3 regions of the Paenibacillus sp. PvR098 genome follow, and region 3 is predicted to be linked to each of the others. Evidence: riboswitches for the same ligand, from Rfam matches in the RefSeq annotation. Region 3 holds a riboswitch; each other region holds the start of a gene.

Region 1 (7,429 bases), 1.8 Mb from region 3:
AAGGCCATGCTCGATCAAGGAATCCTATGCGAAGAGCTGTATCGCCTCATCTCGGCCCATGAAATTTATATTCCGCCCTTACGTGAAAGGCTGGAGGATCTGGATGAGTATATCCGCTATTTTATCGGGAAATATAATGAAAAGTATGGAAAGCAAATTGTCGGGATCCGGGAAGAGGTACTGGAGAAGCTGTCTGAATATGCTTGGCAAGGCAACCTGGAAGAGCTTGAACATATGGTTGATGCCTTCGTAAGGTTGTCGGAAGGACAATATATCGAAGAGCCCGTGTTGTCCCTGCTGTCCATGCCAATGCATTCGGACAAGGTCAAAAATACAGCACGAGGCGATGTCATGGAAATCGATATCGGCCAAACGCTTGAGGAGATTGAGTACGAGATTATCGGGAGAGTTCTTACCGAGGAGAACATGAATCAATCCAGAGCGGCCAAGCGGCTGGGCATTACGCGAGCTACATTGTGGAGAAAGCTGAAAGCAACCAAAACTAACCAAGGTGTTTAAAAAATAAACACCTTGGTTAGTTTTTTTGTTTTTATGGTCTAATAATGATTTTTATGTTGATTTTTTTAACACTTTGATTTATGATTGAGATGAAAATGAAAGCGGTTTTAATATACTTGTATAATATTTAAACATTCCAGGAGGTTTCATCATGAAAATCAAAGCAACCTTAGAACGCATCCCGGGGGGGATGATGGTCGTACCCTTGCTGCTGGCTGCAACTATAAATACGTTTGCGCCTGATTTATTAAGGATCGGAAATTTCACACAGGCGTTGTTCGTTAACGGCGCTTCGACGTTGATTGCTCTGTTCCTTCTTTGTGCAGGAGCCCAAATCAATCTTAGAAATGTTGGAGTTTCCTTAGGCAAAGGCGCAACCTTATTGACCATCAAATGGTTAATCGGAGCCTTATTCGGTTTAGCGGCTTTTTTGCTGGCCGGACCTAACGGATTATTCCTTGGATTGGCGCCTATCGCCATTATTGCGGCAATGACCAACAGTAACGGCGGCCTCTACATGGCGGTTGTCGGTCAATACGGGAAAGAAGACGATAAAGCGGCGTATTCCTTGCTGGCGCTGAATGACGGCCCGTTTTTGACGATGGTGGCTTTATCGATTTTTGGAGCGATGGGATTTGTTGAAGGTATGTTTTCGTTTGTATCCTTCGTTTCTGTGTTACTTCCGATTGTGGTAGGGATGGTGCTTGGGAATCTGGATCCCGAAATGAGGACATTTTTTGCGAAGGGCAGCAATATGTTAATTCCGTTCTTTGCGTTCGCATTGGGTATGGGAATTGACTTCAACGCCATTATCAATGGCGGGATCAGCGGGGTTATGCTGGGTGTGGCCACGGTCCTATTTACAGGCTTGGGCGGTTACCTCGTATTTAAAGCGATCGGCTGGAACCCTATTGTCGGAGCGGCCGAAGGTTCTACGGCAGGCAACGCCGTAGCAACGCCTGCAGCCATCGCCGCCGCCAACGCCGCATTCGCTCCGATGGCCGAATTGGCCACAGTGCAAGTCGCCGCAAGTGTGGTAACGACAGCCATTCTGATGCCGATTTTTATTGCGTTCCTCGTGAAACGTTTGGAAAAGAAGGGACAACTTGAAAAGTATGGAATTCAAAGAGGAGAGGCGGCTCAGCAGTAAGCTGCAGCTGCCCGGAACTTACTCCAAGAGAGGTGAAGGCGTTGAAATTAGCGATGATTGCTGATGATTTGACCGGGGCTAATGACAGCGGAGTGCAGCTGGCTCGTTACGGATTGAATACGTCAGTGCTGTTCGAGCCAGATGTAACGGCAATCCATCAGGAAGCGGTTGTTATCGATACGGACAGCCGCTGGTTACCCCGGAGTCAAGCGTACGATAAGGTAAAAGAAGTATCGCAGGTACTCAAATCCGGCAGCTTTGATGTGATTTATAAAAAAGTCGATTCTACCCTGAGGGGAAATCTTGGAGCGGAGATCGACGCTTTATACGAAGTATTCCGCCCGGACTTTGTCGTGATTGCACCTGCTTATCCAAAGAATGGCAGAAAAACGATCGATGGCTATCACTATCTTCACGAGAAACCTTTGAGTGAAACGGAAATCGCAAAAGATCCGAAAACGCCTGTTCGCGATTCCTTTATTCCGAGCATTATTCAAAGTCAGTCGGAGCAGCCGATCGCCTTGGTTACTTATGAGGAGCTGCGTTCTGGATTGGAAGCTGTTCAGGCGAAGCTTATCCAGTGTCAGGAAGATGGAATCCGATATGTCGTATTTGATGCCGAAGAGGAAGAGGATTTAAGGCGTATTGTTCAAACGATGGCCCGCATCGGCCGCTCCGTTTGTTGGGTAGGCTCGGCAGGACTTGCCAACTATTTGCCGGAAATCTACGGGCTGCAAACGAAGGAGATCGAGCTTGACATTCAGCGAGATCAAAAGCCTGTGCTGCTCGTGGTCGGCAGCGTAAGCCCAACCACCCGAAAGCAGCTGGACATTGTCGTTCAACAGCCTCATATTAAAGGAATAGAGCTCCGGTCTTCCTTGCTTGTAGCCGATAATGCATCACGCAAGGCAGAGATGCAAAGGGTGTATGAGGAAGCGAAGAGGGCACTGGATGATCGGCATGATATTGCTCTCTTTTCCTCAGGAAGACCTGAAGATATTGAAGAGGCACAGCGGCTGGGGAAAAAGAACGGGATGGACGAAAGCGCTGTGAGCAATTCGATATCCGGGGCGCTGGGAACAGTGACTTCATGGCTCATCGAAGCCTGTGAAATCAAGGGCATGGTGTTAACCGGAGGCGATACGGCGAAGCAGGTCTGCATGCAGCTGGGCGTGACCGGATTTCATCTCATTGCCGAAGTGGAAATCGGCATCCCGCTTGGCCGCACCATTGGAGCTAAGCCCATGTATGCCATCACCAAAGCGGGGGCATTCGGTACGGACTTATCGCTGCTCAATTCCATACAAAAGCTCAAGGGGGAATGAACCATATGAAACCAGTCATAGGTATAACGATGGGCGATGCTTCAGGCATTGGTCCGGAAATTATCGTGAAAGCTCTGCAATCCGCTCAGGTGTACGATCAATGCAAGCCGGTTGTCATAGGCGATTACAAAATTCTGGAGCGGGCCAGAAAAGTGGTGCAGGCGGACGTGAACATTCGTAAAATTAGTCAGCTTAGCGAGGCTGTATTCCAGCACGGCATCATCGATTGTGTTGATTTGGATATTTTGCCGGAAGACTTACCGTTTGGGCAAGTGTCGAGTGAAGCGGGGAACGCGGCCTTCCAATTTATTAAAAAGGCAGTGGAGCTCGCCAAGGCGAAGGAAATTCATGCGATTTGTACGGCTCCCTTGAATAAAGAAGCCCTTCATAAAGGAGGACATCTGTATCCGGGTCATACCGAAATCCTGGCCGAATTAACTGATACTGAGGATTATTCTATGCTGTTATCCTCACCGAATCTCAAGGTCATCCATCTCACCACTCACGTGGGATTGATTAAAGCGATCGAAATGATTAATCCGGAAAGAACGTATACGGTCGTTAAGCTGGCTCATGAGACGCTGACCCGTGCGGGGAAATCCCAGCCGAAAATTGCGGTATGCGGGATTAATCCCCATGCCGGTGAGAATGGATTGTTCGGGAACGGGGAAGAAGAAGAGAAGTTGATTCCGGCCATCGAGAAGGCTAAAGCAGAGGGCATGGATGTCACAGGACCGTACCCGGCCGATACGTTGTTTTTCCGTGCGGTTCGCGGCGATTTTGACATCGTTGTGGCCTGCTATCACGACCAAGGTCACGGACCTATTAAGGTATTGGGATTGGAAGAAGGGGTTAACATTACGGTCGGGTTAAAAGGCGGAATCATTCGCACCTCGGTAGACCACGGAACCGCTTTTGATATTGCAGGTAAAAATGTTGCCGATGAACGAAGCATGTTAGCGGCCATTCGGGATGCCATTGAATTAGCTCCTAAGGATATGTAATAAAGAGCCTGTGTTCCGAATATAGGAACACAGGCTCTTTCTTGACCATCCGATAATATATAGCGTATCATGGATGTAATTGTATACAGCATGGGGGTCTGAGGAATCGGACTGAGAGTACGGCTGGTTCGCCGTTAACCATTTGAACCTGTTGGGTCATGCCAGCGTAGGGAGAGGTGAGGGAACGCACTTTGCTATGGGCAAGGTGTGTTTTTTGTTAGCTGAGGGCAGGGGGAGGATTAAGGTGACCTACCTGGAATTTCAAGGAGTAAGTCACAACTATAATGGGGAGCAACAAGTCATCCATAGCCTGCATTTGCAGGTACAGGAGGGTGAATTTGTTACCCTGGTCGGGAGAAGCGGGTGCGGCAAGACGACCCTGTTAAAAATGGCAGCAGGATTGCTGACGCCTGACGAAGGAAAGGTCCGGATCGCGGACAAGCCGGTAACGAAGCCGCAAACCCAAGTTGGTGTTGTATTTCAAGCGCCTACTTTGTTGGAATGGCAAACCGTAAGGGAGAATGTCCTGCTGCCGGTGTCTTTGGTGCGTAAGCCGACACGGGCGGACCGGGAAGCGGCAGATGCCTATTTGGAACGCATGGGTTTGGCTCTGCATGCGGATAAATATCCCGCCGAGCTGTCCGGCGGACAGCAAAGCCGCGTGGGCATTGCCCGAGCATTGATACGAGAGCCGTCCTTGCTGCTGATGGATGAGCCTTTCGCCGCGTTGGATGCGTTGACAAGGGAGTCTTTGCAGGAGGATCTCCTCCAGCTGTGCAGGAGCAAGAAGATCACGGTCCTCTTTATTACCCATGATATTACGGAGGCCGTGTATTTATCGGATCGTGTCATTGTTCTTCATGGAGGAGGAATTGCGGGGGAATACTCCGTACCTCTACCTGATTCGCGCCATTATGAGATGCGCTATGACAGCGAATTTAACCGAGTCTGTCTAGCGGTAAGACAGGCGATGGAAGGAGGGGAGCGGAAGTGATTCGGAATTCTATCCTTCCGGTCGGGCTTTTTGTACTGATGATCGCCGTATGGGAGGGCTTTGTCCGCTCCAGCGGGGTCTCAGAGCTGGTACTGCCTGCCCCCTCTGTCATAGCGGATACCCTGTGGACGGGTTTGGTCACTGGATATTTTACGAAACATATCGGCCAAACGCTGCTCGAGATTGTACTCGGCTTGCTGCTGGGCGGCTTGTTCGGGGTTCTTTGCGGAATCGGGATGGGAGAGTGGGCGTGGTTAAGGCGGCTTTTATCCCCTTATATCGTGGCCAGTCAAGCGGTCCCTAAGCTGGCGCTGGCTCCGTTATTTATGATCTGGTTCGGATTCGGAACCACCCCCAAAGTCGTCATCACGGCGTTAATCTCCTTCTTTCCTCTGCTGGAAAGCACTGTAACCGCTATCCACTACGTAGACCCGTTGAAGCGGGACTTGTTCCGGGTGCTGGGGGCCTCCCGGTGGCAGACGTTGATCCGGTTGAAGCTGCCGGCGGGATTGCCTGGTATTCTTTCAGGGCTTCGCGTCGCTGTGGTGTTGGCTGTAGTGGGGGCGGTGGTCGGTGAGTTTATCGGGGGCAACCAAGGCCTCGGCGCTTTGATCATCGCCTCCCAGGGCATGATGGATACGCCCTTGATGTTTTCTGTGCTGCTGCTGCTCACTGTTCTGGGCATGGCCTTGTATCAAGTGGTTATTATCGTAGAGCGGATCAAATTAAAACCATATAAAAGGGAGAAAGACAAATGAAAAAATATTCTATCGCAGCCATCATGATATTGGCGGGGAGTCTGCTGTTATCGGCATGTGGCACCTCATCCTCGAATGAAACCCATTCAGCTCCACCGGCAGCCGAGGCGCCATCGCAGCCGCAAAAGGTCGTAATGGCCAGCTGGAGCAAGCCGATCACCGAACAAACGAATCTTTATCATGCGGAGGAGCAAGGCTGGTTTAAGGAAAAAGGTATTGATTTTACGTTTGTTCCGGGTGCCGGGGGCGGAGATGCGATTAAGAACATTTTGTCCAAGCAGGCCGACATTGCGTTTACAGACCCGGGTTCCTTATACTTTGCTTTAGATAAAGGCGAGAAGCTGCATGTCATTTATAATATTTATCCTCAAAACGTATTTAATATCGTGTCTCTGAAGGATAAAAACATCCAGGATCCTAAAGATCTCAAGGGGAAAAAGATCGGGGTATACAGTCTATCCAGCGGCACCCGGCATAACCTGCTGGTTGTTCTGAATCAGGCTGGACTAACGGAAAAGGACGTCACCATCGTGGAAACCGGCGTATCCAATTTCGCTCCTCTGATCCAAGGACAGGTAGATGCAACGGCGGCCACAGATACGGGCTTGTCCGATGCGAAGCTGAAGGGACTCGGAGACGTGAATGTCATCAACGTGAGGGATTCTTTGAATGTACCGAGCGATGTGTTCGTTGTAACCGAGGAGACCTTCCAGCAGAAGAAAGAAATGCTGAAGAACTTCCTGGAGGCTTATAAGAAAAGCGCAGAGTGGATGATTCAGAATCCCGACGCGGCAGCGGAAGTTGCTTTGACAAAAGCAATCGACGGGAAAGATAAGCAGCGCAATGTGGAGATTATTAAACTTCGCAATGAATCGACGGTATCCGCAGATACGGACAAAAACGGACTCGGTTGGCTGGATGCGTCTGTGCTGCAGGAAGGCGCCGATGTATATAAGAAGCTCGGTTTGATCGAAAACAATTTGAAGCTAAATGACATTGTGACCAATGACCTGGTGCCGAAGAAGTAATGCCCTAAGTGTGAGCCGGAATCAAGCTTTCAATAATGGGAATTGTGATATAGGGAGGGGGAACGCATTTGAAGGCGGAATCGAGAGAAATCGTACAACATATTTTGGGGTATATCGAGCGCTTCTCGGCAGGCGATGTAACGGAGGCGGAAACGGAGGCTTCGTTTCAAGAGGCAGCCATGAAGCTGTTTCGCTATCAATTCCAGCATAACGCAGCGTACAAGAAATATGGCCAGGCCCGGCGTAAATCCCCATTAACGGTAAGGGATTGGCGAGAAATTCCGCCGATCCCGATTCAGGCGTTTAAAGAGCTGACGCTATCCTGCGAGCCGGCGGAGGAAGCGGAAGCCGTATTCATGACAAGCGGAACAACGAATGCGGACAAGCGGGGCAAGCATTATCATCCGACCTTGGAGGTATGGGATGCCTCGATGGCGCCTCCTTTCAAACATTATGTGCTTCCGGACCGTGACCAGATTACGGTATTGGTGCTGTCTCCCGCGGCCGACCTGAATCGTAATTCTTCCCTCTCCCGTTATTTGACGAAGGCTGTGGAGCATTACGGCACATCCGGCAGCCGGTTTTTCTACTCGCAAGAAGGCGGGTTGGATATGGAAGGGGTTCTTGCGTCACTTCAGGAGTGTGCGGCTC
Region 2 (7,429 bases), 3.2 Mb from region 3:
CAAGGAATTGGCCAGATCCAATGTCAGAATTAACGCCATTTCGCCCGGAACAACGGCTACAGAACGGGCACTAAAACTGGCGGAGCAGAATGCGAATGCTAAGGGGATTACGGTCGAGGCTCAGCAAGCAGAGCTGAACGCCGCTATTCCGCTAGGCCATATCGTAGATCCGGCAGAAATCGCGGCGATGGCGCTGCTGCTTGTTTCCGACCGCGTCCCTTCAATCACGGGCACGGAAATCGTCATCGACGGGGGACAGCAGCCGGGTGTTTAAACTAAAGCCGTTACCGAGTTTGATAGGAGAAATTGATAGGCGCTTCAACCGGTAAAAAACCGCAGCGAGCACCGCTACGGTTTCAACGTACTATATCGGCCAAGTTTCTTGGCGATAGGCCATATCCCAGAACATATATTCGTATCGACTGCTGATGACAAAATGGTTCTGCATCCTCTCCCGGTCCTGCGGTGTCACCTGCTCCGCGATCTCGTCGATCCGGACAATCTGCTCCTCCACCAGCTCGCGGAACCATTCACCGCCGTACGCGGCGATCCACTCCTGATAAATCGGCTCCTCCGGTGTACAGCCTGCAAGCCTCTCACCGATCTCGTAGTAGAGCCAATAGCACGGAAGAATGGCGGCGATAATGTCGCCCATCTGTCCAGTGTACGCCGCCCGAAGCATATGCGACGTATACGCGTATGCTGTCGGCGCCGGCTCGAATGCCTTCTGTTCCTCTTCGGTGATGCCCAGAAGCTTTGAAAACTTCTCGTGCAGTGAGAGCTCAGCTCCATAAGTGCCTTGTGCATGCACGGCCATGCGGTTGACCGTGAACAAATCGTTCGCCTTGGCTGCCCCCAATGCCTGTACCCGTGCGAACTGGGACAAATAATAGGCGTCGTTCAGCACATAATGACGAAAGCAGGCCAGCGGCAGCGTGCCGTTGCCGATTCCACGAACGAACGGATGCTCGAAGCTGGCGTTCCAGCTTGCATCCGCCGCGCGACGAAGGTGTTCGGAAAATTTCATGGGTAATCCTCTCCGTTTCTTCATTGAAAATTAGTGAACTGCCTTTAACTATGTTGACCTTACATCCCCTACGCTGAAATATGGATGCTGCCATCCCAACCAAACAGCGGCAATCCATAAGAGCAGCATGATCCCGACCAGAAGCCCATCATTCACAGACCAACCGATCAGGTAATAATACGTTCTTTCCTTGACCGATGAGAACCGCTTCGCCTCCATAGCCACCGCAATCCGCTGGGCACGGCGGATGCTTTGGGCCAGCAGCGGGATAGCATACCGCTTCAGCGAATCTACCCAGCCGCGGATCCCTTTCGCTCTCTTGACGCCGCGGACTTTAAACGCCATCTGCAGCGTTCGGTATTCAGCTGCCACCATCGGTAAAAGACGCATAGCGGCCATAAAGCTGTATGCGTACTTGGCCGGCAGCCGCACCTGCTGCATAAGCGAATAGAACAACCGAACAGGACTAGTCGTTAGTCCGAACAACAGGCCGATTAGAGCCATATTGACCGATTTGAGTCCAATGTGCATGCCGCGGTAGAAGCTTTCCTCCGTGACGTGTATGAGCCCCGAGCGCAGCCAGGTCGTCTCTCCTTTGCCGAAAAACACCATAGACGTAGCAGACGACACAAACATCAACCCGAAGGGCAGCATCAGAAGCAGCAGTCTGCGCGTCGGATGGCCGGTGGCGGCAAAGAACAGCAGAATAAGCATCCAAGTCACATTCATCAGAACATTCAAGTTATGTGTCAGCAGCACAAGCATAAACATGCCTATCGAAACGATCAGCTTAAAGGTAGGGTTGACGCGGTGCAGCCACGTTTCCCTATAAGACCAAAGGAAAGGCACAGCCATCAGCTCCTTAATTCTGCGAAAGGCAGCGGTCGATCCGCCATGAATCGGCTCGTATACTCTCCTGGACTGAGCGCTGCGGCAAGACGCCCCTGCCGTATCTCCCATACCCTTGTAGCATACCTGCTTACAATTTCCGTATCGTGTGTGACCATAACGATGGCGACCCCTTCCTGCCGCCACATTTCCAGCTTCTCCAGCAGCGCGAACGTATTCGCGGCGTCTTGGCCGAACGTAGGCTCGTCTAACAGCACAAGCCGCTGTGCTTTGACCGTGGCCGCCGCCACGCTGAGCCGGCGTTTCTGACCTAGCGACAGCTGATAAGGATGCAGGTCGCGGTGCTTGCTGAGGCCGAACCACTGCAGAAGTTCATCCGCTTTCATTCTAATCGTGTCCTCGGAATCCCCGTCACGCCTGAAATTAAACGCCAATTCATCGTAAACCGTGTTCGTCACAAACTGCATCTCCGGATTTTGAAACACATAAGCCGCCATGTCCGCCACATCGTCGAAGCTGCGAACGGGCTTCCCCGCCAGCACGTACTCACCCTTTGTCGGGATTAATTGCATGAGGGATTGGAGCAGCGTACTTTTGCCCGCACCGTTCTCCCCTACAATCGCAACCCAGTCCCCGGCATACAGCTTCGCGGAGGCGACATCGATTTTCTTGTCCTTCCCATGATAACCCGTTAGCTCATGCAATTGGACCAGCGGCTCCCTCTCCTCGGGAACTTCGTTTGGATAACGATCACGCTTGGGCCTTCTATCCGCAAAGTCGTCCCACACGCCCGGATACCAAATCCCGTATTCCATCAGCTGTGGCTTAAAGTTCCGGAACACCTGCTCCGGCTCCCCATCGGCGACAATACGCGCATCAGAGTCAAAGAGGATCACCCGGTCCACGTAATCTACAATTTCATCTATTTTATGCTCCACGATAATGACCGTTTTGTCATGAGTGATTTGTTTAACAGTTTCCCATACCTCGGTCGTCCCTTCGGGGTCAAGCAATGATGTCGGTTCGTCGAGGAACCAGACGTCCGGCCTTAGCGCAAGCAGCGAGGCGATAGCAAGCCGCTGCTTCATCCCTCCGGAAAGCGAAGCGATCGGCACATGCGGGTCGTGCAAATCCAGGCCGACCTGCTCCAAACACTGCCTGATCCTCTCGGGCATACGATCACGGGGCACCCGGATATTCTCAAGCACAAACGCTATTTCTTCATCTACATAAGGCATGCAGAACTGGACATCAGGATCTTGAAACAAATACCCCCACGAGTGAGGAATGCCGATGTCTTCGTACTTAAGCGGCACCTCCAACGCATCCGGGATCAGCCCGCTCCAAACCTGAAGAAGCGTAGATTTGCCGCAGCCGCTGGGACCCAGCAGAAGTACCTTTTGCCCTGCTGGCACACCGGCGCTTAAGCCGTCGAACAATAGTGACGAACTGCCGGGAAACTTCAGCCGGAGCTGCGAAACCCAGGTGATGAAGCGATCACGGTTTTGCACCGACCCGGTCAATGCACGCTCTTCCTGTCCAGATCTTCATAATCGCCGGCGCTCGCCGGACGCACGAGCTGTGTGACCCCGGTTTTTTCCAATGCCTTCACAAGAAGATAGGCGAGCGGACCGCAAATGAGAAAACTCCCAATAAACCTCATGACAATGTACAGCACCAAGTTCCACGTTTGCAATTCGAGAAGATAGCCTTTGAAAAAATCAAGGGCCAGCGCACCCGTACCCGCAGCAATCCCAGCCAGACCAGCTACGGCAGCGGAGAAGCGTTTGTATAGGAATGCGGCAAAGATCAACTCGGCGCCAATCCCCTGAAGGACTCCGTATGTAAGCACCTCTACACCGTACGGAGAACCGACGATCAGCTCGCCGGAGGCTGCGGCTACTTCCGCCAGGAAGGCCACCCCTGGCTTACGGATGATCAAGAACGCGACGGTCGCAGCCATAAACCACATACCGTACATGAATTGATCCAGCTGGATTCCCGGAAGCTTTGCCAAATTGTACACGTCGGTCCACACCCGATAAATAATACTGAATACAACGGCGATAACGACTGTGACCAGAATATCTGTCAACTTCAAACGTTTGGACATCTTTTCCTCTCTCCTCTTCCATCTTTTTCAGAACCCCGGGAGAATGACGCCAAAAAGGCCGCCTCCCGATGAAGGAAGCGGCCTTGTAAGCACCATAGAAATATATGTGCCAACGATCTTCCACTTCCCTACGCTGGTATAAACCAGATCAGGTTCAGAGGGTCTAGGATCTATTGATCCAATCTCAGCCTGTGCGGCTCCCCTAGTGACATCATCATATTATCACGATTGAAATATTTGTCAATGGAGGATCTTGAAAAAATTCCATAGCTACATCCAAGACCTGCAGCCCGATTTTAGTGAACCTGGCCGCTTGCCTTACCTGTGGGGAATTCAAAAATACGCCTGTAAGGCTTAATCCGTCCTAATATATGAAATGAAAGGCTCCTTCGGGAGCTTTTCTTGCTTTTTAAGGTTCGTTTTAGGATTGCTTTGTGCTCCGTTCTGTGTCAAGATAGGCGTTAGATTCGCGTACTTACATTAAGAGAAAACAGGTGAACCTTTCCATTATGAAGATTTCGCTATTCCGGCTGCTGACCGAGCTTTCCTCACGCAAGACCGTGTCGAGACTGACAGGAACCTTTGCCAAATCCAGAGCTAGCCGAGCGCTGATTCCACGCTTTATTCGTACTTACGGCATTCGCGTACAAGATGCGGAGAAAGCGATACATGAGTATGCTTCTTTGAACGATTTTTTTACCCGCAGATTAAAAGCAGGATTGCGTCCTATCGACGAGACGCCAGATACGGTAGTCAGCCCCGTCGATGCCCTGATTACCGGGATGGGAAGCATTCAAGAGGGGCTTATTGTCAATGTAAAGGGACAGGATTACACAATTGATGAGCTGCTGAACCAAAGTCCCCGCATGATCAATTACAAACATGGATTTTATTATGTTCTTTACTTGAGTCCCACCGACTATCACCGGATTCATTCTCCCGTGACAGGTAAGATTCTGGAGAAGGAGCATGTCGCAGGCAAGGTGTATCCGGTAAACGACTTCGGACTCAAGCATATGCGTCGGGTCCTTAGCCGTAATGAGCGTTTGATTACTTATATACAGCATGATACCGGGGAAGTCGCCGTGGTGAAGGTCGGGGCTTTGAATGTGAGCAGCATTCAATACGTTACCCCGCTTCCGAATGAGCTAAGCCGCGGCGACGAGCTTGCTTACTTCGAATTCGGATCTACCGTCGTGCTCCTGACCGAATCGGGCACCTTCGCCCCCCGTGAAGATGTAAAAGTCGGCAGCAGAGTTACCATGGGAGAAGCGCTTGGAATAACCAAACATCGGGATTAGGCCGCTGGATCCTAACCAAGAAAGGAGCGTTCTTTCATGCAGGCGCAAACCGGAGCAGCGGCCTCCGGACCGGTTTTTCAAAGGTCACCGGAGGCCAATGGGAAACCAACCGTATTCCGCATACTGCTTGCCATCAGTTTGGTGCATTTATTTAATGATTCCATTCAATCGATCATTCCTGCGATCCTGCCGATTCTGAAGGATTCCATGAATTTGACCTATATGCAATCGGGTATTATCGTGTTCGCTTTAAACATGACCGCTTCGATTATGCAGCCGGTCATCGGCCTATATTCGGACCGCCGTCCCTCCCCTTACATGCTGCCGATGGGAATGGGCCTTACCTTTATCGGTGTGCTCGGGCTGGCTTTTGCGCCGAATTATTGGCTGGTTCTGCTATCCGTGCTATTCATCGGACTCGGCTCCGCCGTCTTCCATCCGGAAGGCTCGCGGGTAGCCTACATGGCCGGAGGCTCAAGACGCGGACTCGCGCAGTCGATCTTTCAGGTAGGCGGCAACTCAGGGCAATCGCTGGCTCCTCTTATGACGGCCTTCCTCTTCGTCCCGCTCGGTCAATTCGGGGCGATCTGGTTTACGGCAGTTGCCGGGCTGGCCATTCTCGTCCAGCTCTTTATCTCCCGCTGGTACAGCGGATATATAGCTGTGCATCCGCCTGCGGCAAAGAAGAACGGCGTACGGGTCATGAGTCCTTTGCGCAAAAAGCAAATCACTTTCGCTATCTTAACGTTGATTTTTCTCGTGTTCGCCCGGTCCTGGTACCATGCTGGCGTGACGATCTATTATCCGTTTTATCTCATGGAACAGTTCGGAATTACTTTGGAAAAGGCTCAAATCTACATCTTCCTGTTCGCCGCGGCGGGCGCACTAGGCACCTTCATGGGTGGTCCGCTGTCCGATAAATTCGGACGACGCAACCTGATCTTCTTCTCCATGGTCGGCTCCGCGCCCCTGGCCTTGCTTTTGCCTTATGCCAATCCGTTCTGGGCGTATGTCATTTTGCTTGTTAACGGTTTCATCATCCTCTCCAGCTTTTCCGTTTCAGTAGTGTACGCACAAGAGCTGATCCCAGGCAAGATCGGAACCGTGTCCGGACTGATTACCGGTCTCGCCTTCGGTCTAGGCGCGCTGGGAGCGGTGGCGCTCGGCGGTCTGATCGATGCGCTGCATCTCCCGGTGGTCATGCAGATGGTGAGTATCCTTCCACTGATCGGCCTTCTGACCTTCTTCCTTCCGCATGACCGTACCCTAAAGGAATGGGCTCAGGAAGCTTAAGTAAGAAGCGGTTTTGAAATCACATCCATATGAAAAGCACGATACGTCCCGTTTGAGGTGTATCGTGCATTTCTTCTTTCTATCATGAGATTAGTCAGTCCGTATCGGTGACCGCCAGCACGGCCAGCGTCCGTCCGGACGAAGAGCCGCGGCGCTGAAGTCCCAAGCCACATCGTTATTGCGCCACCTGCGAGGCTTCAAGTGAAATGGATACCTTGTATCCGCTATATTTCCTTACGTTGATTACTGCTTGCTCAAACATCAGGTAGTTGCCCTTTATTCCAATCAGACGGTCCGTGATCATCGGAGACTTTTCCAGATCGTACGTCTTGATTTTCTGCAGCGACTCCATCTGTGGGTAAAGGAATTCGAACACCGTCGTTTCGTCGAGCAGATACGGTTTAAAGGCTTCCGGAACATGAGCAAGAATCTCAATTCTGCTTTGAAGCAATTCAATCTCGCTGACTTCACCCTTCAGCATTTTGCGCCAGTCCGTTTTGTCCATCACATGTTTGCTAAGTTCAAATTCCAGTTCTCCTGCAAGCTTTCTTGTCGGGAGCTCAGCAATGGGAATGGCCTGAATAGCCCCTTGGTCTGTCCAACGCTTCATTTGGTTTCCCTTGCGGGTAAGACCGACTTTAAGGCCGCTGCTTACCGCAAGATATACATAATGCGGAACCATACAGTGCGTTTGAGCGAAAGCTTCATCCCGGCACGTTCCTTGATCAAAGTGGCATTCATGGGGTTTAACGATACACAAATCATTTTCTGCAAGCGCAACGAAACAGGGATAACAGTAGCCGGAATTGTATGTTTTTTTAATTTTTCTATTGCAATGAATACATC
Region 3 (7,429 bases):
TTTTATCCAACCCGCGTCCGGATCACCAAGCCGTGGTCAGAGCCAAAGAAATTTTGCAGCAAGCAAAGCGTCCGGTGATTATCGCCGGGGGCGGGGTAACAGGTACCAAGTCTGCCAGAGAACTGGTGGAATTAGCAGATAAACTGCAAGCACCTGTAGCTACGGCGTTTCGCCGATTCGATGCGTTTCCTAACCAACATCCATATTACATCGGACAATTGGGAGTAGGTGCTGCACCGTATTTGGTGGAGTGCGTAAGGGAAGCGGATGTTGTTCTTGCCTTGGGGACTCGGTTCTCGCAAATTACAACACAGAACTATACGCTGTTGGCTTCCAATACCAAGCTGATTCATGTCGATATTTCACCGGATGAATTGAACAAAGTATACCGCCCGGCACTTGGGATTGTAGCTGACTCGAGAAACTTTATGCTCGATTTGCTTGCCGAGTTGGGTGAATCAAGTCAAAGCGAATCGCGTGAAGCTTATATACAGGGACAACGCAAGAAATATGAACAATATTCCGAGGTTCGCGCTACTTCCGGTCAAGATTATGTGAATTTGGAAGCGGTCATGGGCGATCTGATGGCCCACCTTCCTTCTAACACCATATTTACATCGGATGCAGGTAATTTCTATGGATGGATGGCCAAGCATTACCGCTTCCAGGAAGAAGGGACTTTTGTGGGACCGACCTCCGGCGCGATGGGATACGCCCTGCCGGCAGCCATTGGTGCGAAGGTTGCCCAACCGGAGAAAACGGTAGTGGCGTATGCCGGAGACGGCGGGTTTATGATGACAATGCAAGAGCTGGAGACGGCTGTGCGTAATCGAATTCCTGTCTTGGCGATTGTCGCGAATAATAACATGTACGGAACGATCCGAATGCATCAAGAGAAGCATTTTCCTGAACGTGTCATTGCAACGGAATTATCAAATCCGAATTTCACAGAGATCATGGTCAGTATGGGCGGACATGGGGAGCTAGTAGAGAAGAACGAAGATTTTGTACCTGCACTGCAGCGGGCGTTGGCTTCACTTAAACCGGCGTTGATCGAGGTGCGAATCGACCCGCAGCAAGTATCCGTAGCCAAGACGATCGAAGAAATGAGAGCAGCGCAGACTGTAAAACAAAAATAAATCATCTTATGGAGGAAAGATCAACGTTTATTTCGTTGGTCTTTTCTTATGGAAAAAAGAAGGAGCCGTTAGGCAACAGCTCCTCATTGCTTTATTACTTATAAATGACACTGCCGGCTTCTTTGAATTCTTTGGATTTTTCATCCAAGCCTTTCTCAATGGCTTGCTGATCCTCGAGTCCTTGCTGTTTGGCATATTCGCGAATGTCCTGTGTAATTCTCATGCTGCAAAACTTAGGGCCGCACATCGAGCAGAAATGAGCTGTTTTGGCACCCTCTGCAGGCAGTGTCTCGTCATGATATTCCATCGCTCTTTCCGGGTCCAGAGATAAGTGGAACTGATCTCTCCAACGGAATTCAAAACGTGCTTTGGATAAGGCGTTGTCTCTTTCTTGAGCTCCGGGATGCCCTTTGGCTAAGTCTGCTGCATGAGCTGCGATTTTATACGCGATAACCCCGTCGCGAACATCATTCTTGTTTGGAAGACCCAGATGCTCTTTTGGCGTGACATAACAGAGCATCGCTGTTCCGAACCAACCAATCATGGCAGCGCCGATGGCTGAAGTAATATGGTCATACCCAGGGGCAATGTCTGTGGTAAGAGGTCCCAAGGTGTAGAACGGAGCCTCCTGACATACTTCAACCTGACGATCGACATTTTCTTTAATCAAATGCATGGGAACGTGCCCAGGTCCTTCAATCATGACCTGCACATCATGTTTCCATGCGATTTGCGTTAGTTCGCCAAGCGTATCCAATTCCGCAAACTGAGCTTCATCGTTGGCATCCGCTATGGACCCCGGACGCAAACCATCCCCAAGGGAAAACGCAACATCATAGGATTTCATGATTTCACAAATCTCTTCAAAATGGGTATAAAGGAAATTTTCCTGATGATGCGCCAGACACCATGCAGCCATGATGGAACCGCCACGAGAAACGATACCTGTGACCCGCTTCGCCGTGAGAGGAACATAGCGTAAAAGTACGCCAGCATGAATCGTAAAGTAATCTACGCCTTGTTCGGCTTGTTCTATGAGCGTATCGCGGTAAATCTCCCAGCTCAGCTCCTCCGCTTTTCCTCCGACTTTCTCCAAGGCTTGATAAAGGGGAACCGTCCCGATCGGTACAGGAGAATTGCGGATGATCCACTCACGGGTCGTATGAATATTTTTGCCGGTGGACAGGTCCATGATGTTATCTGCGCCCCAGCGTGTAGCCCATCTCATTTTTTCTACTTCTTCTTCGATTGATGAAGCGACAGCCGAGTTTCCGATATTGGCGTTGATTTTGACTAAAAATTTAGTGCCAATTATCATGGGTTCGCTTTCCGGATGATTGATGTTTGACGGAATAATCGCCCGACCGCGAGCGACTTCACTGCGTACAAATTCAGGAGAAACATTCTCGCGAATAGCGATATATTCCATCTCTGGAGTGATGATCCCTTTCTTGGCATAATGCATTTGTGTTACATTGGATCCGCTTTTAGCGCGTAACGGCTTACGATACAATCCTGGGAATATTTCTTCCTGACTTACGGAGTCTTCTTTTATGTAACCGTTGTCTTCGGGCTTGATCGCTCTTCCTGTATATTCTTCAACATCGTTGCGCTCCAATATCCAATTGCGGCGGTTCAACGGAAGGCCAGCACGAATATCGGTGTGGACATCGCTGTCCGTGTATGGACCGCTGCAATCATATACCCGTACTGGAGGGTTCTCTTGCTCGTTGTCGCCTTGGACTGTCGGGGTTAAACCAATTTCGCGCATAGGAACCTTGATATCCTCACGTGAACCCTGCACATACACTTTCTTGCTCCCCGGAAAAGCCGAAACATTAGGGGTTACTACATTTTCTTTGATTTCGCTTGCCATTTCAATTCCTCCTCAGAATGAATGTGATCAAGCGGAGAAAACCTTGATGCAAACAAAAAAGACCGCAACGTGAAAGAAGCGGTCTTTGTATACACAAAGGCTAAGACATTTCCTCCGCTGGCATTACCCAGATCAGGTATTACGGTCGATAGCATTCGGCTACCCTCTCAGCCTGGCTATACCAAGCTCCCGTGTTTATTCAACTGTCATACCAATAATAACCATAGAAAATTGAAAAATCAACCTATTTTTTAGAAAGTGTGATGACGGTGTCCGCCATGTGCTCGTCGGCGATCCCATGAAGTTGAAGATCTACGGCGACAAAGTGGATGGCTATGGAGGAACTTACTTTAAAGTGCATAATTAATAAATAAATTATTTCTTTAGAACTTTATGGAAATCAGATATGATGAATAATGAACGTGTGCATAACAAATGAAATTGACGAACTAGGAGAGAACAAGGATGAATGCGAGACCCGAAACAGAAACACGAAATTATAGAATACCGCTGTTTTGTATGGTCACCTTGTTGTTCTGGTTTTCGATGTATACTTGCGTGCCGATATTGACCGCCTATGTTGAATATTTAGGCGCTTCTTATAAAATGGCGGGACTGATCGTCGGCATGTACGGATTGAGTCAGATGCTGCTGCGGATACCGGTAGGCGTAGTATCGGACCGTTATCATAAGCGAAAATTGTTTATTGTATTCGGGTTGTTTTTTTCGGTATTATCCGGAGTCGGGATTCTAGTAACACAGCAGCTGACATGGATTCTCTTGCTTAGGGCTGCAGCAGGAGCGGCAGCGGCGACTTGGGTAGACTTTACGGTCTTGTTTGCCAGCTACTATCGTAAGGAGGAAACAACGCAAGCGATCGGAACGATCTCTTTTTACAATTCACTTGGTCAAATGTTCGGAATTCTGTGCGGCGGGTGGTTCGCCGATATGTATGGTTGGGAATCGTCTTTTCTGATCGGTGCAGCTGTAGGGGTTTTGGGACTCACGGGTGCGTTTTTTCTGGTGGAAACCCCTAGGAAGAATACGCAGGAAATGACCTTCAAAGGCGTGCTTGAGGTGGGGAGCGATAAGATGCTGCTGACCGTCTCTTTTCTGGCCATCCTCTTTCAAGTGCTGACCTTCGCTACCGTGTTCGGGTTTACCCCCGTGTATGCTCAATCTCTCGGCGCAACCAGGCTGGATATGGGTTTGCTTACGTTTTTTTCTACGTTTCCTATGGCGATCGCGTCATTGGTAGGGGGTCGATATGCAGCCCGTAAATTAGGTGAAAAGAATATCATTGTCACCGGTTTTGTATTAACCGGAGTGTTTACTATTCTTATTCCATTCTCCCATTCCTTGTGGATGCTGATGATCACGCAATGTCTCGCAGGGTTTGGCCGAGGCTTTACTTCACCGGTGTTGATGGCGCTGAGCATCAAGCATATGGACGTTGGGAAAAGAGCAACGGCCATGGGTTTTTACCAGGCTATTTATGGTTTGGGCATGTTTGCAGGTCCCTTATTTATGGGAATCGCCGGCGATTGGCTGACGTTAAAGCAAGGCTTTATCATTATAGGCGCCTTGGGATGTGTCGCGGCATGGCTGTCCCATACGATGCTAAAGCAGCGGGGGATGCCATTACGGGAATCCCGTTCGGCGGATCATACGTTCTAATAACGGCAACCATACGCCCGAGCGGTTGGCCCGAGCGAAGGTTGCGAAAAAACTACATTAGATAACCAAAGCAGTGGAAACAATAACCAGAAGAATGAAGAGCACAAGGATCACGCCGGTAGAAGTAAAGCCATGACCAAATCCTCTGACGAAGCTCATAGATGACAACCTCCTTCCGTGTTAGCTTCTGCATTTTATGAACAGCAGGGGTGTTGGGATTGGGCATTCTCCAAAATATGTGTTTGTTCCGGGTAAACCTGTCGTTTCCAATGGCATGGATTTTCAATATGATGCGGTGTGGGAATCGCCGATGACCCAAAGGATCCCACCCGCAGAAGGAATAGACGGCTGCGTATATGCGTCGTCTATTGGCCGTTGGTGCGTTCAACGCTGTAGGGGGACGATGGTATTCGCAGCCTTTTTATCTGTTCCATAATTAGGTATATTTAGATACAAAACTCAACATTGATGGAGAGCAGTCAGGACAAAAGGTGGGAGGAGGCAGGGCATGTTTAACGGTAGCAAGGCGATCATTATTGGTGGGGGCATCGGAGGGCTGGCCGCGGCCATAGCTTTGCAGGACTCCGGCTGGAGCGTCTCCGTATTCGAGAAGACAGCGGAGCTGCAGGTGATCGGAGCGGGTATTGTGCTGGCGGCCAATGCGATGAAGGTGCTGGAGAAGCTTGGAGTGGCTGATCAGGTGCGTGAACAGGGTTGTCCGGTAGGAAAAGGAGAAATCCGTACGTGGAACGGTAAGCTACTAGTGGATTTGCCGGTTCGGGAGCAAGCGCAGCGGTTCGGTTCTGCCAGCTACCTCATTCACCGTGCTGCGCTCCAGTCTATTTTGTACGATCAGCTGAAACCGGGAACTGTTCATTGGGGTAAGCAATGGGCTGAGTGGCGGCAGCATGAGGAGAGGGTTGTGGCGGTTTTTGCCGATGCATATGAGGAGGCAGGGGATATTCTGATCGGCGCAGACGGAATTCATTCCTCCGTCAGGCAACGGTTGTTTGGGCCGACTCCTCTTCGCTATGCCGGGTTTACGGCGCTTCGAGGTATAGCCGTCTTCGATAACGAACGCTATACGCGTGAAGACGGCGGGGGCTTCGAAGCGTGGGGACCCGGTAAACGGTTCGGGTTCTCCCAACTGGGCGGAGACAGGGTTTTCTGGTTCGCCGCCGTCAATGCTCCTCAAGGCTCGCTGCTGCCACCAGGGAAGCGGAAGCAGGCTGCACTTCGTCATTTTCGAGGATGGTACGAGCCGATTGAGGCGGTGATTGAGGCTACGGAGGAGTCTGCTATTCTATCGCATGATATTTTCGATCGTGTACCGCTTCGCCGATGGAGTCAAGGCCCTGTTACTTTACTGGGAGATGCGGCACATCCCATGCTCCCGAACCTGGGTCAAGGCGGAGCCCAGGCTCTGGAGGATGCGCTGATGCTCGCGCGTTGCGTCAGCGAACGCCCGTCTCAGCTCCCCGAAGCGTTACTCTTGTATGAGCAAAGAAGGATTCAAAGAACCAGTCTTATTGTAAGCAGGTCGCGAAGGATGGGTCGGCTGATGCAGCTGGAGCATACGCTTGCCGTCACGGCTCGCAACGCTGTTCTGCGGACCATTCCGCCCCGTGTGCAGATGAACCGGATGGCGTGGCTGATCGGGCACGAGGTATAATGGGCTTGTGGGCTCTGAGCACGCTCCAATCCGGATGAAAGGAGTAAATAAGGATGCTTCGATTAAAGATTCCCAAAGAGCAAAAAGAGCAGATGGTATGGCGCATTCAGCAATATTTTGAGGAAGAAAGAGCCGAATCGATTGGGAATTTGGAGGCTGAGCAGCTGATTGAGTTTATGATCGGCCTGATGGGTCCTCAGGTATACAATGAAGCGATAGGGGATGCAAGACGAATGATATTGGAGAAAATGTCGGCTCTGGAGGATGAGCTGTACTCCCTGGAGAAGCCGATGGGTAGAAGCAAGTAGCGGGGAGTCTGATGAACCTTTGGGAGTACCTTCACAGGCTGCGTGCTGTTTTACATGTTTGTATTAAATCCGGCTCTCAGTAAATGGAAGCTGCGTAAAAAACGACAATAAACGCTGATTCATCTGAAGCTTCCCCATTTTTCTATTTCAAGAGACATCGAGCTTATGGTATAATATTTTATTAGTTATGCAAAAGTTTGTGTAGGGAGTGAGCAGTTTTGTCTCTGATAGTTATGAAATTCGGCGGAAGCTCCGTAGGTAATGCGGAGCGGATGAAACGTGTGGCCGCCCGCGTAGTGGAGAGACAGCGCGAGGGCCATCGGTGTGTGGTTGTCGTATCGGCGATGGGTGATACCACGGATGATCTGATTGACCTATCCAAGCAAATTTGCACAGGAACCCCTCCTGCGCGAGAGATGGATATGCTGCTGACGACTGGAGAGCAAGTCTCCGTTGCTCTGTTGTCTATGGCGATACATAGTCTGGAAGGCTCGGCTGTTTCCTTCACGGGATGGCAGGCGGGTATGTACACCGAAGCGCTTCACGGCAAAGCTCGGATTACCGATATTCAGCCGCAGCGTGTGCTTAACGCGCTTGATGAAGGCAAGGTTGTCATCGTTGCAGGCTTCCAGGGGATGAGCGAAGCTGGGGAGATTACGACGCTTGGACGCGGTGGATCGGATACGACTGCGGTTGCACTGGCGGCAGCGATTCAAGCGGATGTGTGCGAAATTTTCACTGACGTAGACGGCGTTTA

The links. Region 3 has a riboswitch for thiamine pyrophosphate ahead of thiC (phosphomethylpyrimidine synthase ThiC). Riboswitches for the same ligand answer to the same signal wherever they lie in the genome.
Region 1: it holds a riboswitch for thiamine pyrophosphate, as region 3 does, so the genes downstream of both, JOE45_RS15755 (ABC transporter ATP-binding protein) here and thiC (phosphomethylpyrimidine synthase ThiC) in region 3, are expected to answer to the same signal.
Region 2: it holds a riboswitch for thiamine pyrophosphate, as region 3 does, so the genes downstream of both, JOE45_RS22470 (ECF transporter S component) here and thiC (phosphomethylpyrimidine synthase ThiC) in region 3, are expected to answer to the same signal.

Annotation. Positions count from the first base shown of each region.
Region 1 covers NZ_JAFIBU010000001.1:3,172,916-3,180,344, reverse strand. The annotation lists gene JOE45_RS15775 (sigma-54-dependent Fis family transcriptional regulator) at 1-519, shown strand, start outside; gene JOE45_RS15770 (2-keto-3-deoxygluconate permease) at 671-1,669, shown strand; gene JOE45_RS15765 (four-carbon acid sugar kinase family protein) at 1,711-2,994, shown strand; gene pdxA (4-hydroxythreonine-4-phosphate dehydrogenase PdxA) at 3,000-3,998, shown strand; TPP riboswitch at 4,079-4,188, shown strand; gene JOE45_RS15755 (ABC transporter ATP-binding protein) at 4,243-4,992, shown strand; gene JOE45_RS15750 (ABC transporter permease) at 4,989-5,750, shown strand; gene JOE45_RS15745 (ABC transporter substrate-binding protein) at 5,747-6,778, shown strand; gene JOE45_RS15740 (LuxE/PaaK family acyltransferase) at 6,847-7,429, shown strand, end outside.
Region 2 covers NZ_JAFIBU010000001.1:4,531,025-4,538,453, reverse strand. The annotation lists gene JOE45_RS22490 (SDR family oxidoreductase) at 1-274, shown strand, start outside; gene tenA (thiaminase II) at 365-1,027, opposite strand; gene JOE45_RS22480 (energy-coupling factor transporter transmembrane component T family protein) at 1,076-1,882, opposite strand; gene JOE45_RS22475 (ABC transporter ATP-binding protein) at 1,882-3,399, opposite strand; gene JOE45_RS22470 (ECF transporter S component) at 3,396-3,989, opposite strand; TPP riboswitch at 4,098-4,203, opposite strand; gene asd (archaetidylserine decarboxylase) at 4,499-5,290, shown strand; gene JOE45_RS22460 (MFS transporter) at 5,327-6,583, shown strand; gene JOE45_RS22455 (DUF2797 domain-containing protein) at 6,759-7,429, opposite strand, start outside.
Region 3 covers NZ_JAFIBU010000001.1:1,365,283-1,372,711, reverse strand. The annotation lists gene JOE45_RS06850 (thiamine pyrophosphate-dependent enzyme) at 1-1,139, shown strand, start outside; gene thiC (phosphomethylpyrimidine synthase ThiC) at 1,234-3,015, opposite strand; TPP riboswitch at 3,108-3,218, opposite strand; gene JOE45_RS06840 (MFS transporter) at 3,481-4,692, shown strand; gene JOE45_RS06835 (YjcZ family sporulation protein) at 4,750-4,851, opposite strand; gene JOE45_RS06830 (FAD-dependent monooxygenase) at 5,201-6,364, shown strand; gene JOE45_RS06825 (DUF2164 domain-containing protein) at 6,418-6,672, shown strand; gene JOE45_RS06820 (aspartate kinase) at 6,891-7,429, shown strand, end outside.